DNA from 3 places in the Exiguobacterium sp. BMC-KP genome. Region 3 is predicted to be linked to each of the others. Evidence: riboswitches for the same ligand, from Rfam matches in the RefSeq annotation. Region 3 holds a riboswitch; each other region holds the start of a gene.

Region 1 (5,144 bases), on a different contig from region 3:
ATCCTTCATGAAACAACCGACGAGTGCCAGTTTTTGTTTCATCCCTTTTGACATCTTACGGATTTTCGTCTTCGTCTCAAACGGAAATCGTTTCAACAACAGTTGTCGTCGTGCCGGATCACTGCCATGCAACCGTTGCATCAAATCCAGCATGTCTGCTCCCGTCATATCTCCAGGTAAACTAATCTCGCCCGGCAAGTAACCGACCAACTGCTTCACTTCTTTACTTTGTGTCCAGCAATCAAAGCCGCCAATCGTCGCCTTTCCATCATCCGCAGCCATCAATCCCATCAAATGTCGGAGCGTCGTTGATTTTCCGGATCCGTTTGGTCCAATGAAACCAAAGATTGTTCCCGGCTCAACCGTAAAACTGACATCGAATATTCCACGCCCCGGTGCAAACTCTTTCGTGACATGCTCCAAGCGAATCATCATCCGACCTCCTTATTTTCCATTTCTCTCATCACTGTATTCATACCCGTTTTGAAGCAGTTTCTTCGGATCAAAACGATAGATGACAAATCGTTCGTCGTGATTTTTGTCATAAAAGTCTCGTAATCGAATCTCATCAATTTGCTCGAATACGGTATGTCGCTCCAAATATTCTCGATATTCATCGGTTGGGTAGTACAAGATGAGATCAACCGAACGCGAGGACCGCTCGACCGAACTTAAAATGTGATCGATCACTTTCATGAAAATTTGGGAAGAGAACGGATTAAAGAAATAAAACTTGTTCGCGTCCGCCGGAATGACGTATTGTTCGGCATACGCCTGTTCAAATCGTAAACTTCCCGAACGTCGCTTACGTCGACTTTCGTAATTCGCCATGTTCCGGAGCGCATCTTCGTAAAATTGTCCATTCATCTCGATTCCGATGACGGAGCAGTCAAAACGATCGTGTAAGTAAAAGTTCAATCGTCCTTTTCCGCAACCAAAATCAATGACAGTGTCTTGTTTTTGAAACAGATAGGTTTCGCATAATTCGTCTAGTGCTGCATAAGGCGTTGGTTCATAGCGATTGTAGTGACTAAATACACCATAAAGGTGTTGCATCTCGATCGTCTCGATTCGTAATTGTTGATCGTATTCTTGCTCATTCATTGTATTTTGTTCCTTCTTTCCGGCATTCTTTCCCTCATCGTACTATACTGAAGAAGTACGTTACTCGTTTTTTGAAAGGGGATTTTATGATGATCGTCGTTACGAACCGGATTAAAGTCAAAAAAGGGATGGCTGCTGCCCTCGCTCCTCGTTTTACACGTCCAAGTGGACTCGATACGATGGATGGTTTCATCCGTGTCGAAGTCTTATTGACACAAAACATCGAAGAGCATGATGAGATGAACGTCAACATGTACTGGGAAGACATGAAGAGTTTTCAAGCGTGGCGGGAGAGTGACGATTTCAAAGCGTCACATAGTCGACCTGCGAGTAGTGAAGCTGGAGAATCTCCGATGCTCGGCAGCGAAATTCTGACTTATGAAGTCGCTTCCGTAAAAGAACGCGCGCAATAAACCAAGAAGGACTCGATATGAGTCCTTTTTATGTACCTGTATAAAAAAAAGAGAAAGGGTTTAATTGTCTCAAATGGTATTATTTGTTATCATAATGCCATTACAGAGAGAGAGGATCTTACATGAATTCGTTAACTATATTTGAACATGCTATTCGTGCCTTACCTGACGACCGTACATTACGACGTGATGAATTATGGACGGATGCCTTTTTATTGCAACAGGAGAACGAACTGACCGTTTATTATTCTCCGATTGGTGAGTACGTCAATACCAAAGCAAAAGTCGTCATCATCGGGATCACACCAGGATTTGAACAGATGCGAATCGCTTTCGAAGAAGCGACGGATGTACTTCATCATAGCGTTTCATTGGAAGAGACGGCACGCCTCGTCAAATATACGGCAAGCTTTGCTGGAACGATGCGACGCAACCTCGTCCAAATGCTTGATACACTCGAACTTCCAGCATTACTCGGAATCGAGACGACGGCTACCTTATTTCATCAACATCAGCAATTACTGCATCCGACGTCGTTATTAAAACAACCCGTCTTTTATCGAGAAAAAAATTATTCAGGGCATCAACCGAAAATCAATCGTAGTCCTTTGTTGAGACACTATGCAGAGGAACATTTCGTTGCTGAGATCAATCAATTACATGAATCAGCGCTGTTGATTCCGCTCGGTCGTGTCGTCGAAGCACAAATTCGTAGCTTGATTCATGACGGACGAATTGAACAGCATCAGCTTCTTTCCGGCTTCCCTCATCCCTCTGGTGCAAACGGTCATCGAAAAAAACAGTTTGAAGAGAATCAACCGTACTTAATGAAACAGCTTATTCAACATTTTGCCGAATAAATAACTTTATCTTAAATTATCAGAATATATGGTTGAATCGCTTCTGAAATACATGATAAAGTGTCCATAAGAACAGAATATGACTATTCTATCGATGAGGTAGAGGCGCGATTTCAATCAGTACTTGGTCCGAGGATGACAACGAAGACGACTACAGGAAAGGTGACATCGCCGAAATGATAATATGTGTCCAACATATCGTCGTTGGTCGATTCGGGAAACACCCGATCGATTGCCATACATAGCAGTTGTATGGAGCGCTCCAATTCGGCTAAGAAAGACGCATCCAGCGAGGGTGTCGGCTTTGTTGCCGGTGCCCTTGCTTTTTTTATGCCGCGGGGTCTCATCTTTAAGTTATTTATTAAAGAGGAGGATATTTTTTATGGTCAACTATTCAGATTCCATCATCGCCCTTGTACCTGCTTTATTAGCTATCTTGTTGGCAATCTTTACGCGCAAGGTCGTTCTTTCGCTAGGTGTCGGCATTCTCGTCGGTGCCCTACTACTCCACCGTTTTAACCCGATCGATACGGTGACCTATCTTGGTAAGAACATCTTCAGCCTATTTTGGGCAGATGGTGCCTTGAACGAATGGAACGTCTTATTGCTTGTCTTCTTGTTATTGCTTGGTGTCCTTTCGACGTTGATCCAAACGTCAGGTGGTGCACGAGCTTTCGGAGAATGGGCAGCAACGCACGTCAAAACGGCACGTGGTGCTCGTTTGGTCGCATTCGGCCTCGGAATTTTGATCTTCATCGATGACTACTTCAATAGTCTCGCCGTCGGAAACGTCAGTCGTCCGCTTACGGATCGTCGTGGTGTATCACGTGCAAAACTTGCCTATTTGATTGACTCAACGGCTGCACCTGTCTGTGTCATCAGTCCGCTTTCAAGCTGGGGAGCATTTATCATCTCCATCATTGCTGGTATCTTAACGACGCACTCGATTACGGATTACTCGGCGTTTAGCGCCTTCATGATGATCGTTCCAATGAACTTCTATGCAATCTTTGCTCTTCTGTTAACACTTTACATCGCTTACTCTGGCATCTCTGTCGGACCGATGAAACAACACGAACGCCGTGCTGCAAAAGGTGAACTCTTCGATGCCTCAAAAGGCACACCGATGGGGATGGCAAAAGAGGTCAAGGAACACACGAACGGAAAAGTTCGGGATCTCGTCGTTCCAATCGTTGTTCTCGTCATAGCTACGATCAGCGCGTTACTCGGAACAGGTGCTCAGGCACTTGCAGCCGACAATCGCCCGTTCACTTTGATCGGCGCGTTTGAAGCAACAGATGTCACACGTTCACTCGTCGCTGGTGTTGTCATTAGTTTAATCGTTGCTTTCCTGATGTTGATCGGACGGAAGATTCCGGGACGCGATTACCGTGCAAGCATCGTTGCTGGTATGCGTTCGATGTGGCCGGCAGTCGTCATCCTGTTGTTCGCTTGGACGATCATCGCTGTCATCGGTGATATGAAAACAGGTGACTATCTCGCAAGTTTCGTTAGCAACTCGATTTCTGCTTCGTACTTGCCGTTCTTATTATTCTTAATTGCCGGCTTGATGGCATTCTCGACAGGAACAAGTTGGGGCACATTCGGGATCATGTTGCCAATCGGTGCGGATCTCGTCATGGCGGTCGACGCTTCTCTCTTGTTACCGACGCTTGCTGCTGTTCTTGCCGGATCTGTCTTCGGTGACCATTGTTCACCGATTTCTGATACGACAATTCTCAGTTCGACTGGGGCTGGATCCCATCATATCGATCATGTCACGACACAGTTACCGTATGCGCTAGTCGGTGCAGTTACTGCCGCTGTTGGTTATTTAGTCATCGGTTTCACGGAGTCTTCGGTCTTCGGTTTCATCGGAGCTCTTGTCACATTCGCACTCTTCGTCGTCGTCTTAAACGTTCTCTCGAAAAAAGGAGAAACCGCTTCGGATTTACAGACGGATTAATGTAACACTGTACGAAAAAAGGCATTGGATGCGCGCATCCAATGCCTTTTCTTATACTCATTCGTTTCACACCATCAATAAACACACATCATTTGCGAACGCTACTGGGTCTTCAAGCGGAAGTCCTTCAACAAGCAACGCTTGCTGATACATTAATTTTGTATAGTGTTCGAATTTCGAACGATCGTTTTGATACGCTGTTTCAAGGGATTGGAACACTGCGTGTGACGGGTTCAATTCGAGAATCTTGACCGCCTCTACTCCTTCGTTATTCGGCATTGCCTTAAGGATTTTCTCCATCTCGATCGAGACGGCGCCGTCTGTCGCAAAACAGACGGGATGAGATTTTAGACGCGTCGATGCTTTGACTTCCTTGACTTGTCCACTTAGCACTTCCTGCATCGCTTGGAACATCTCCGCTTGTGCGTCCGTCGTCTCTGCTTCTTCTGCTTCAATCCCTAAGTCGCTACTCGTGACCGACTTGAACGTCTTCTCGTTGTACGTCACGAGCATCTGGATCGCGAACTCATCGATCTCTTCCGTGAAGTACAAGATGTCGTACCCTTTATCACGAACGAGCTCGGATTGCGGTAACTTATCTAAACGATTCGTACTCTCACCAGCCGCATAGTAGATATGCGCTTGATCTTCCGGCATCGCTGCGACGTATTCCGCAAGCGTGATCAACTTCTTCTCCTTCGCTGAGTAGAAGAGGATGAGGTCCTGCACTTGTTCTTTGTGCATGCCATAATCATTATACATACCGAACTTCAGCTGACGTCCGAACGCTTGATAGAACGT
Region 2 (5,144 bases), on a different contig from region 3:
TATGAAGAAATCGTATCGGATGACTTCGTCCGGTCAACGATTGCAACAATACTTTGTGGCGCTAGTTCGACGACATACTGTCCTGTCGCACCATAACCGTGTAACGCGAGTTTCATCGAACCACTCCTTTGTAAGCATGCATCGTTTCGAGTAAATGCGCGTGACCCGCTTCCGATTGACGGACGAGCGGCAAGCGAGGCGCACCAACTGCAAAACCAAGTTCTTCAAGCGATGCTTTGACTGGAATCGGATTGACGTCACTGAACAAAGCACCGATGACCGGTAACAAGTCGGCTTGAATCCGACGCGCCGTCACGAGATCTTGTGCGAGTAACGCCTCAGCCAGCGCTTGTGTCTCTGCCGGGTACGGATTCGAGAGGACTGAGATGACACCTTGTGCGCCCCATGCCATGTACGGCAGGATTTGATCGTCATTTCCACAGAAGACCGCGAAGTCTTCCGGAATCGCTGCCATCAGTTCTCCCATGAAGCTGACGTCTCCACTTGCTTCCTTAAAGGCTTGAATCCGTGGATGACGTGCTAACGTCACCGCTGTATCGACAGCGATTGCGACGCCAGTTCGTGATGGAACGTTGTATAGCATAATCGGCAATTCTGTTGCATCGGCGACTGCCGTGAAGTGCGCGACGAGACCGGCTTGTGATGTTTTATTGTAGTAAGGTGTGACGAGCATCGCTGCGTCCGCACCGAGACGTTCTGCAAGTAATGTCTTCTCGATCGTTGCTGCCGTGTTGTTCGAACCCGTTCCAGCAATGACCGGTACGCGTCCTGCCGTGATTTGAACGGCAGTCGTCAGAAGTTGCTCGAATTCAGCATTCGTTAAGGTCGACCCTTCTCCTGTCGTACCCCCGACGACAAGCGCCTGAATACCTGCTGCGAGTTGTTGCTCGATCAAGCGTTTAAATACGTGTAGATCTAACTCGCCTGCTTCATTAAATGGTGTAACGAGCGCTGTACCTGCTCCTTTGAACATGAAGAACTCCTCCTTTGTTATGAATGAATCGACTGTTCGATCGCTTGACGTGCGACTTGCACGGCATTTGACGCAGCACCTTTTCGGATGTTGTCAGCCACACACCAGAGATGGAATGTGTTCGCAAGACTATCATCTTGTCGAATCCGTCCGACGTAGACATCGTCCGTTCCACTTGCATCGAGTGGCATCGGGTAACGCGTGTTTGCGACATCATCAACGAGGACGACGCCTGGTGCACCTTCTAACGCTTCACGGATGGCTTCAACCGTCGTCGGTTGCGTAAACGTAACGTTAATCGCAACCGAGTGAGAATTCGTGACTGGAACACGAACACACGTCGCACTGACCGGTAATGCTGGAAGATTGAAGATTTTCCGTGTTTCGTCAATCATCTTCTGCTCTTCTTTCGTATAACCGTTTTCTAGGAACACATCGATATGCGGCAAGATGTTATCGTGAATCGGGTGCGGATAATTGACGGGTTCTTCTCCGCGTGCCCCGCGTGCCAAGTCCTCGATCCCTTTTTGACCTGAACCAGATACAGCCTGGTACGTCGTATAGTTAACACGCTCGAATCCCAGTGACTGGAGCGGCGCTAATGCGACGACCGATTGAATCGTCGAACAGTTCGGATTCGCGATCAAACGGTCCGTTGCTTGAATCGCTTGTGGATTAACTTCTGGTACGACGAGTGGAATCGTTTCCTGCATCCGGAAGGCACTCGAGTTATCGACGACGAGCGTTCCGTTTTCAGCTAATAACGGTGCATATTGCTCACTGATCGTCCCGCCCGCCGCGAACAACGCGACGTCGATCCCGTCTTCCGTGATACTTGGTGTCAATGCTTGGATCGTAATGTCTTCTCCTTTGTACTGTACCGTGCTCCCTGCTGAACGAGCAGAAGCGTAAGCGGATAAGCGGCTGACCGGGAAGTCCAGTTCTGCTAGTACTTGTAACATTTTTTGACCGACCGCGCCGGTTGCTCCAATGACTGCTACATGATACATCCTGTTCTCCTCCTTATAACTCGAACGCGTTTGCAATCGCTGCAACCGTTCGTTCAATGTCTGCTTGTGCAATCGTGTATGAGATACTAATTTCTGAAGTCGTAACTTGATAGAATGGAATGTTCTCTGCTCGGAAAATTGCGAACAACTTCGAAGCAACACCTGTTGCATCCCGCATCCCGATTCCGACGACAGATAATTTTGCGTGTTGGTTATGGCGGTCGACCTTCACTGTCGTAAAGCGATCCATGATGTCTTTTAAGGCTTCATCGAGGAATTCTTCTTCATCGAGTGGACATGAGAACGATAAGAAAATGTCACTGTCGAACGTCGTTTGACTGATCATGTCGATGTTGACGTGGCGATTGGATAACAGTTCGAAGATATCAGCTACTGCTGCATTTGTTTGCGGTACGTGTTTGATTGACACCGTCAAGACGTTCTTCGTGACGCTGACACTCGTTACCGCTTTTTGTTCCATTGTTTCCGTCGCTTCCATGATCCATGTTCCCCTTTTCGATTCAAGTGTTTTCCCGACGAAGATGTGTACGCCGTATTTTTTTCCTAACTCGACACTCCGCATTTCCATAACCTTCGACCCGAGGGCGCTCATCTCCATCATCTCGTCATATGAGATGTGGGGGATCGGCTGAGCCGCGGCATGGATTCGTGGATCAGCCGTGTAGACACCGTCGACATCGGTATAGATTTCGCACCGTTTATCGAGCACTGCCGCAAGAGCAACTGCCGTCGTATCCGATCCGCCTCGTCCGAGTGTCGTCACGTCACCGAGTTCGTTGACACCTTGGAACCCAGCAACGATGACAACATCGTACGTTTCGAGTTTTTGTCGTAACAGATCTCCATCGATCTGTTTGATCTTACTTTTCGTATGCACGCCCATCGTGCTGATTCCTGCTTGTGCGCCAGTTTGCGATAACGCTTTGACGCCGAGCGAGTTAAGGGCGATGCTGAGTAATGAAATCGTCTGTTCTTCTCCGATGGCAAGCAGACGATCGAGTTCTCGCCGCTCGGGGCGATCCGTAATGGCTTGCGCCTGAGCGATTAAAGAATCTGTCATCTTGCCCATCGCCGAAACGACGACGACGAGTTTTTCACCTTCGGCTGCGCGACTCTTCAAATAATTCGCAATAGACTGAATCTGTTCGACAGTCGCAACCGAGCTTCCACCAAATTTAAGTACAGTTGTCACAATCCTATCTCCTTTGTCCCGATACAGAAAAAAACGACGGGCCGGTAGGAGCGTTCCTACGGCCCGTCGTTATCACGATCGGACAAACGAAGACAAAGTCATTCGTTCTTTTACGTAAGATAGCGCTCCGAAACATCGGTTTCGGCAGTACAACGGATCTTAACCGTTGTACCAGCAAACAAGAGTAAGCATCTTCTCGTTCACTTCGGCGGACTTCCCCTTTCACATCATTCGGCATGCTTGCCTTCAAGAATGATGCTACTCATGTCATCCGCGCCTCTATCTGTCGGTTGTTAGTTACAGTTATAGCAGACATCTTTTGTTAAATCCAGTCATTTGGCTGATTTTTTTCAAAATTCGTCAATTTGCAAGATGTTGTTTCGCGAGTTCGAGTTGCTCTGAAACGGCAGCAAACCCTGTACCGCCGTAGCTAGTCCGGCGCGCTACTGCTTGAACCGGATCGAGAAGCGGATAGACGTCGTCTGTGATATCAGGATGGAATGTTTGATACGTCTCAAGGTTCAAATCTTTTAGGAAACAGTCATTCTGTACACAATAAAGGACGGCTTTTCCCACGATCTCATGCGCTTCCCGGAATGGTATGCCTTTCGTCACAAGGTAGTCAGCGAGTTCCGTTGCATTCGAGAAATCTTGCATTGTCGCCTTCTTGAGCGCTTCTGTCTTAAACGTCGCAGATTCAATCATTCCGGTGAAGATTTGAACGGACTGAAGGACGGTATCTGCTGTATCGAAGACCCCTTCCTTATCCTCTTGCATGTCTTTGTTGTAAGCGAGTGGTAATGCCTTCATCGTCGTCAAGAAGCCCATTAGATTGCCATAGACACGCCCTGTTTTCCCACGAATCAATTCCGCGAAATCAGGATTTTTCTTTTGTGGCATCATGCTCGACCCTGTCGAGAAGGCATCGGACAACTCGATGAAGCCGAATTCTTGCGACGCCCAGATGATGATCTCTTCACAAAAACGAGATAGATGCATCATGACGGTCGAGGCGATCCCGAGGTATTCGATGACGAAGTCCCGGTCAGAGACCGCATCGAGGCTGTTCGGATAGATCGACTCAAACCCGAGCAACTCCGCAGACCGGAAACGATCAATCGGAAATGTCGTCCCAGCGAGCGCTCCTGCTCCAAGCGGTGATTTCCGAATCCGTTTTTGGTTGTCCGTCAACCGTTCGACGTCCCGTTCAAACATCCAGAAGTACGCAAGCAAGTGATGGGCAAGAGAGATCGGTTGCGCCCGTTGCAAATGGGTATAGCCCGGCATGACCGTCTCAATATGTTGCTCAGCTTGTTCCGTGATGACCAATTGAAGCTCACGTAATGCCGTCGTCAATGCTTCGACATGTTGCTCCATCCATAAATGCAAATCGGTCGCGACCTGGTCGTTTCGACTCCGTGCCGTGTGCAGTTTGCCTGCGACTGGACCAATCTGTTCCGTCAATAGACGCTCAAGATTCATGTGAATGTCTTCATCCGCTAGCGTATACACATGATCCGCTACTGTCGCTTCCAGTTGCTTTAATCCTTGCTCGATTTGCGTCCATTCGTCTTGAGCGAGGATTCCTTGTTCAAATAACATCTGCGCGTGAGCAAGACTCCCTTTCAAGTCGACACTCGCTAACTTTTGATCGAACGTGATCGATGCTCCGAAGGCTTCCGCTTGAGCGGAAGCACTTTCCGTAAAACGTCCACCCCAGAGTTTGGTCATTTCGTCACACCCGCCTGACGATGAACGCTCGCATGCGTCGAAACGGCAAGACCGTGTAATTTGATGAATCCTTTTGCAGCTTCATGATCGAACGCATCTTCTTTCGTGTACGTGGCAAGCTTCTCATCATAAAGTGAGACCGCAGACTGACGACCTGTCACGGTTGCATTTCCTTTGAACAACTTGACCCGAACTT
Region 3 (5,144 bases):
AAGGAATAATGGAATTCCGACATACGTCGCGGCAATCCCGACCCAATCAATCTGATCAGCAAGGAATGCTGCGTAGTTTTGACCGACGATGACAAGGAAACAAAGACCGAATGCGAACAACGGACCGAATGGGAACGCTGGTGCAACATACGGCAAGTCTTTTAACGAGTGCCCTTGTGCAATGAACCCTTTACGGAAACGATAGTGACTGATCGCAATCCCGAGCCATGCGATGAAGCCTGTCATCCCGGAAGCATTGAGTAACCACAAGTAAACTTGGCCACCAAACATCGACGTCAAGAAACAGAGCGCACCGATGGCACCTGTTGCAAGCAACGCATTACGTGGTACACCGTTTTTCGAGACTTTCGCGAACAACTTCGGTGCATCACCTTGACGCGCAAGCGTGTAAAGCATACGTGTCGAAGCATACATCCCTGAGTTTCCGGCAGATAAGACAGACGTCAAAATGACGGCGTTCATGAGTGCTGCTGAGAAAGCAAGACCTGCTTTTTCAAAGACGAGCGTAAACGGACTGACCGCTACGTCGGTGATATCATTTGAAACCAAGTTCGGACTCGTATACGGAATGAGCATCCCAATGACGAAAATCGCGAAGACGTAGAAAAGCAAAATACGCCAGAAAACTTGTTTAACTGCTTTTGGAACATTCTTTTTCGGATCTTCTGATTCACCCGCTGCGATGCCGACGAGCTCCGTTCCTTGGAAACTGAATCCAGCAACAAGGATGATTCCGATGACGGCAGGAATCCCACCGACGAACGGTGCATCACCAAGGGCAAAGTTTTTAAAGCCGACTGGTGGTTCTGATGTAAAGACACCGAAAATCATTGCAACACCAACAACTAAGAACACGATGACGGTAACGACTTTGATCATCGCGAACCAATATTCCGCTTCTCCAAATCCTTTAACGGAGAAGAAGTTCAGACCGATCATCAGTAAGAGGAACAATGCACTGAAGTAAAAACCAGGAACGTCTGGGAACCAATACGTCATGACGATTTGTGCAGCAACGAGTTCGACTGCGATCGTAACTGCCCAGTTGTACCAATAGTTCCAGCCTAGCGCAAAGCCAAATGATGGATCGACGAATTTTGTTCCGTATGTCGAGAAGGACCCAGCAACCGGCATGTAAGCCGCCATTTCACCAAGACTTGTCATTAAGAAGTAGACCATCAGACCGACGATAGCGTAAGACAGGAGCGCACCACCTGGTCCGGCTGCGGCAACGGAAGCCCCAGACGCAATGAAGAGTCCTGTTCCGATAGCTCCGCCGATAGCAATCATCGACATATGACGAGCTTGTAATCCACGTTTTAAACCTTCTGCTGTTGAATCTGTTGTTTTGTTAACATCTAAATTGTTCATTTCGTTCGCTTCTCTCTGTATAGATTTTTGAGAGGACACTTTTTGAATGAAAAAAACAAAAAGCGCCCTCATCTTCCAGATGGAAGATGAGAACGCAACATAATAAAATGGATGCGCCTCATTCTACCGTCGTGAAAGATAGCTCTCCACAAGTAAGTGATACCCGACTTGTGACAGTATTAGACCTGTTCGATCTAATCCCAATCGATCATCTTCAAAGCGATGATTGATTTCGGCAATTCTTCCTTTCAGGTCACCTCATTTGTCGCTTGACGACATCCGTAACCGTACTCTTAAGAACTGCAACCTCCATCCCACTGGTTGAGTGAGAACTGATTTAATTGATAGTACTACGTCATATTACACAAATCGCCACGAAATTGTCAATTGCCTTTTTCGAATATCGGGTAGTCGATGGTAAAAATCCGATATGTTTAGTACACTAAATGGTAGAAGTCCACTGAGAGAAAGGATGCTGCTTGCATGCCACAGGAACGTGATTTGCTAACTTACCGACTCGAGGAACAAATGCGTGTCATTCTTCGTACCCTGCGACGTGAACTTAACCGACTATTTGAAGGAACAGCGACCCGAAGTGAATTTTTCATCTTACGGAGCCTTTCGGAAAATGGTCCTCAGCGCCCGACGCTTCTCGCGGAACAATTTGAGCTCGCGACGAGTCAAGTCACTGCTTTGACGGATAAGCTGTATAAACAAGGATACGTCACACGGACACGTTCAACGGAAGATCGTCGTTCAATCGTCCTCGCTTTGACGGATGACGGAGAACGTGCATTTCGGGATCTCGAAATCGTCCGCAGAAACTATTTGCAAGATCGCTTCGGGACATTGACGGAAGAAGAACTCGAAACAATGATTCGTGTCTTTGATAAAATTTTATTGACGATGGATGAAGATACACTTACTTCATCATCATAAAACGGTAGATTTTCTACCGTTTTTTCTATTTTATCTAAAGATTTCCCTCTGTCTAGCCGTTATCTAGTTGAGTATACTGGAAGTATATATATGGAAATCTGTTAGCTGGGGGAGTTGGGAGGATTTGTTGTCCATCATGAATCAATTCATCATTAACTTTTGTCTACTGTTCACAACGATTACTCTCTTGTTCTTACCATTTCGGAATCAACCACGCATTTCGCTGAATTCTAGCTGGAACATACGCCTCATATTAGGCGCTGTCTGTGGTTTGATTGCAGTGTTATTAATGTTCAATGGCATCCAAATTGATGTCGCCCGAGTTGACTTACGAATCGTTCCCGTCGCGATCGCCATGCTGTTCGGTGGTTTCCCAAGCGCCATCGTCGCAGGTGTAATGATCATCGGGACACGTTACTTTTTAACACCCGTCGATCAAATGGAGGGTTTTTATTTATCTACGTTAATCATGACTCTGTTTATTTTAACGATCGGGATCCTTCGCCGTTTCCTTCATGTGAACGGACGCCATTTTCAGCTTATGGTACTAGTAGGGATTCTATACTCCTTACCGGCAATTTATGTGCTGACCAACACATGGTCAACATTCATTAAGATCTCGATTGCCTATATCTTCTTTAATCTACTAGCTGGATTCGTTGCTTTCCGGTTACTAGCGGAACTACGCCGTCACTTCGAAAATATCCAGTACCAGCAGAAACTTGCCATGACAGATGCTTTGACGGGACTTGCCAATCGTCGTCGTCTCGATGATTCACTGTCACTTGTCGGTTCAACCGACCAAGGCTATTCGCTCGTCTTGATTGATATCGATTTCTTCAAGCATGTCAATGATACATATGGTCATGATGCAGGTGATGATGTCTTACGCCAACTTGGTATGACTCTCGCTTCCTTGACACGTCCGGACGATCTCGTTGGACGATACGGTGGTGAAGAATTTTTAATCATTCTGCCGAGCACTTCGGCTAAAGAAGCGCAAAAAATCGCAGAACTGGCTCGGATGACGGTTGCACGTAACCTTTTCCCAACAGCAGATGTTCCTGATTTGCAAATTACGATTTCTCTAGGCATCGCGCATTCTAGTGATTCACATACGTCTCTTGAAGCTTTGCAGCAAGCAGACAAAGCGTTGTATTACTCAAAAGAAAGCGGACGAAATCGAAGTACGATCTATACGAAGGAACTCGCATTCCGACAGGCTTAAAACGGATCAGACACTTTCACATGGGAGTGTCTTTTTTTTTTTACGTACTCATTCCGTTTCCTTAGGAAAACCGATACTCTCAACCGTCCCGAAGACAATCATTCGGCTTAATTGCTCCGCCATATATGCTGCTGAATAGGGACGATCGTTTCGTAACCACGAAATCAATAATCCTAGCTGTCCCCCAATGACGTAATTCAACAACAAATCTCGATCGACGAAAGTAGCCCCATCTGCGACTTGTGACCGAAACACGAGACGATAGTTTTCTTTCAACGTATCGAGAAAACGAGAGATGAACGTTTTAATCGGCCCTTGAACGAGCATCGTCTGATAAAACAATTCGTTTTCTTCGATGTGAATGAACAAACGAGCAAAATAGCGACTTACCTGTTCAACTGTCGGAAAAACCGTGCTTGTAACCGTAATCCGAATCGCCCCTTCAAGTGCCGTCATTTGCTCCTCGACGATTTGGTCAAGCAAATCATATTTATCTGTATAGTGAGCGTAAAACGTCGAACGGTTCACCCCTGCCCCATCTGTCAGCATCTTGACCGTGATACTCGAGAAGCTATGCGTCTTCAATAAACGAAATAATTCCATTGTAATACGGTCACGTGACCGTTTCGGTCGTGGATCACGGCTCTCATTCATTCACATTTCACTCCTTTTTCATTATCTTTTCATAAATGAATCCGTTACCATCTATTTTTCCGACATTTTGTCGGAAATTGTCGGTTGTTTGTTAGCTAACTATCCATATAATTAACTATATTAATTACTCCTCCCCCCAGAGGAGTACTTTTTTTGAATCGATTGTACACAAGAAAGGATGCTAACACACCCATGAGTATGAAAAAATTATTAATCATCAATGTTGTCACTCTCATCGTCTTGATTGGTGGCGGTGTCGTCGGATACTACTATTACGATCAAGCCACAAGCTATGTCAAAACAGACAATGCAAAAATCGATGGTAAAATGATAACGGTTGCGAGCCCAAGCGCTGGTAAATTGACAGATTGGTCAGCAAAAACAGGCGAGTCACTCAACAGTGGTGCAACAGTCGGACACGTCATGACTGCACAAGCTGGACAAAAACCGACAGATCTCTCTGTTTCGATGCCGTCTAAAGCAACGATCGTTCAGTCGATGGCGACAAAGAACGGCTTCGTCGCAGCAGGTACACCACTCGCCTATGGTTTTGACTTAAACGATCTTTGGGTCACAGCGAACATCGAAGAAACAGAAATCGATGAAATCAAAGTCGGACAAACCGTTGATGTGTATGTCGACAGCTATCCGGACACGACACTTTCTGGTGAAGTTGAACAGATCGGAATGACGACAGCTTCAACCTTCTCGATGATGCCTTCTTCAAACGGAAATGCGAACTACACGAAAGTCGCACAAGTCATTCCGGTGAAAGTATCGCTCTCACAAGAAAAATCGCTCGACATTCGACCTGGTATGAATGTGACCGTCCGCATTCATAAGGATTAAGGAGGGACGTTCATGTCTACTACCTTTTTATTCGGATATAGCGCGTTTACGATTCTGATCATCATCGGTGTCAACTGGATCG

What was found. A riboswitch is a leader RNA that binds a small molecule or an ion and turns the genes downstream of it on or off. The one in region 3 is predicted to bind lysine.
Region 1: another riboswitch for lysine. It lies ahead of ADM98_RS01960 (Na+/H+ antiporter NhaC family protein); the one in region 3 lies ahead of ADM98_RS04235 (amino acid permease).
Region 2: another riboswitch for lysine. It lies ahead of ADM98_RS03730 (aspartate kinase); the one in region 3 lies ahead of ADM98_RS04235 (amino acid permease).

What each region holds. Positions count from the first base shown of each region.
Region 1 is NZ_LGIW01000012.1:81,449-86,592, reverse strand. It holds gene ADM98_RS01980 (ABC transporter ATP-binding protein) at 1-432, opposite strand, end outside; gene ADM98_RS01975 (methyltransferase) at 445-1,104, opposite strand; gene ADM98_RS01970 (heme oxygenase) at 1,194-1,517, shown strand; gene ADM98_RS01965 (hypothetical protein) at 1,640-2,377, shown strand; lysine riboswitch at 2,470-2,648, shown strand; gene ADM98_RS01960 (Na+/H+ antiporter NhaC family protein) at 2,760-4,343, shown strand; gene htpG (molecular chaperone HtpG) at 4,410-5,144, opposite strand, start outside.
Region 2 is NZ_LGIW01000013.1:174,416-179,559, forward strand. It holds gene dapB (4-hydroxy-tetrahydrodipicolinate reductase) at 1-116, opposite strand, end outside; gene dapA (4-hydroxy-tetrahydrodipicolinate synthase) at 113-994, opposite strand; gene ADM98_RS03725 (aspartate-semialdehyde dehydrogenase) at 1,012-2,004, opposite strand; gene ADM98_RS03730 (aspartate kinase) at 2,018-3,217, opposite strand; lysine riboswitch at 3,330-3,507, opposite strand; gene argH (argininosuccinate lyase) at 3,578-4,948, opposite strand; gene ADM98_RS03740 (argininosuccinate synthase) at 4,945-5,144, opposite strand, start outside.
Region 3 is NZ_LGIW01000014.1:52,288-57,431, reverse strand. It holds gene ADM98_RS04235 (amino acid permease) at 1-1,392, opposite strand, end outside; lysine riboswitch at 1,524-1,712, opposite strand; gene ADM98_RS04230 (MarR family winged helix-turn-helix transcriptional regulator) at 1,876-2,331, shown strand; gene ADM98_RS04225 (diguanylate cyclase) at 2,468-3,559, shown strand; gene ADM98_RS04220 (TetR/AcrR family transcriptional regulator) at 3,608-4,213, opposite strand; gene ADM98_RS04215 (HlyD family secretion protein) at 4,406-5,062, shown strand; gene ADM98_RS04210 (DHA2 family efflux MFS transporter permease subunit) at 5,075-5,144, shown strand, end outside.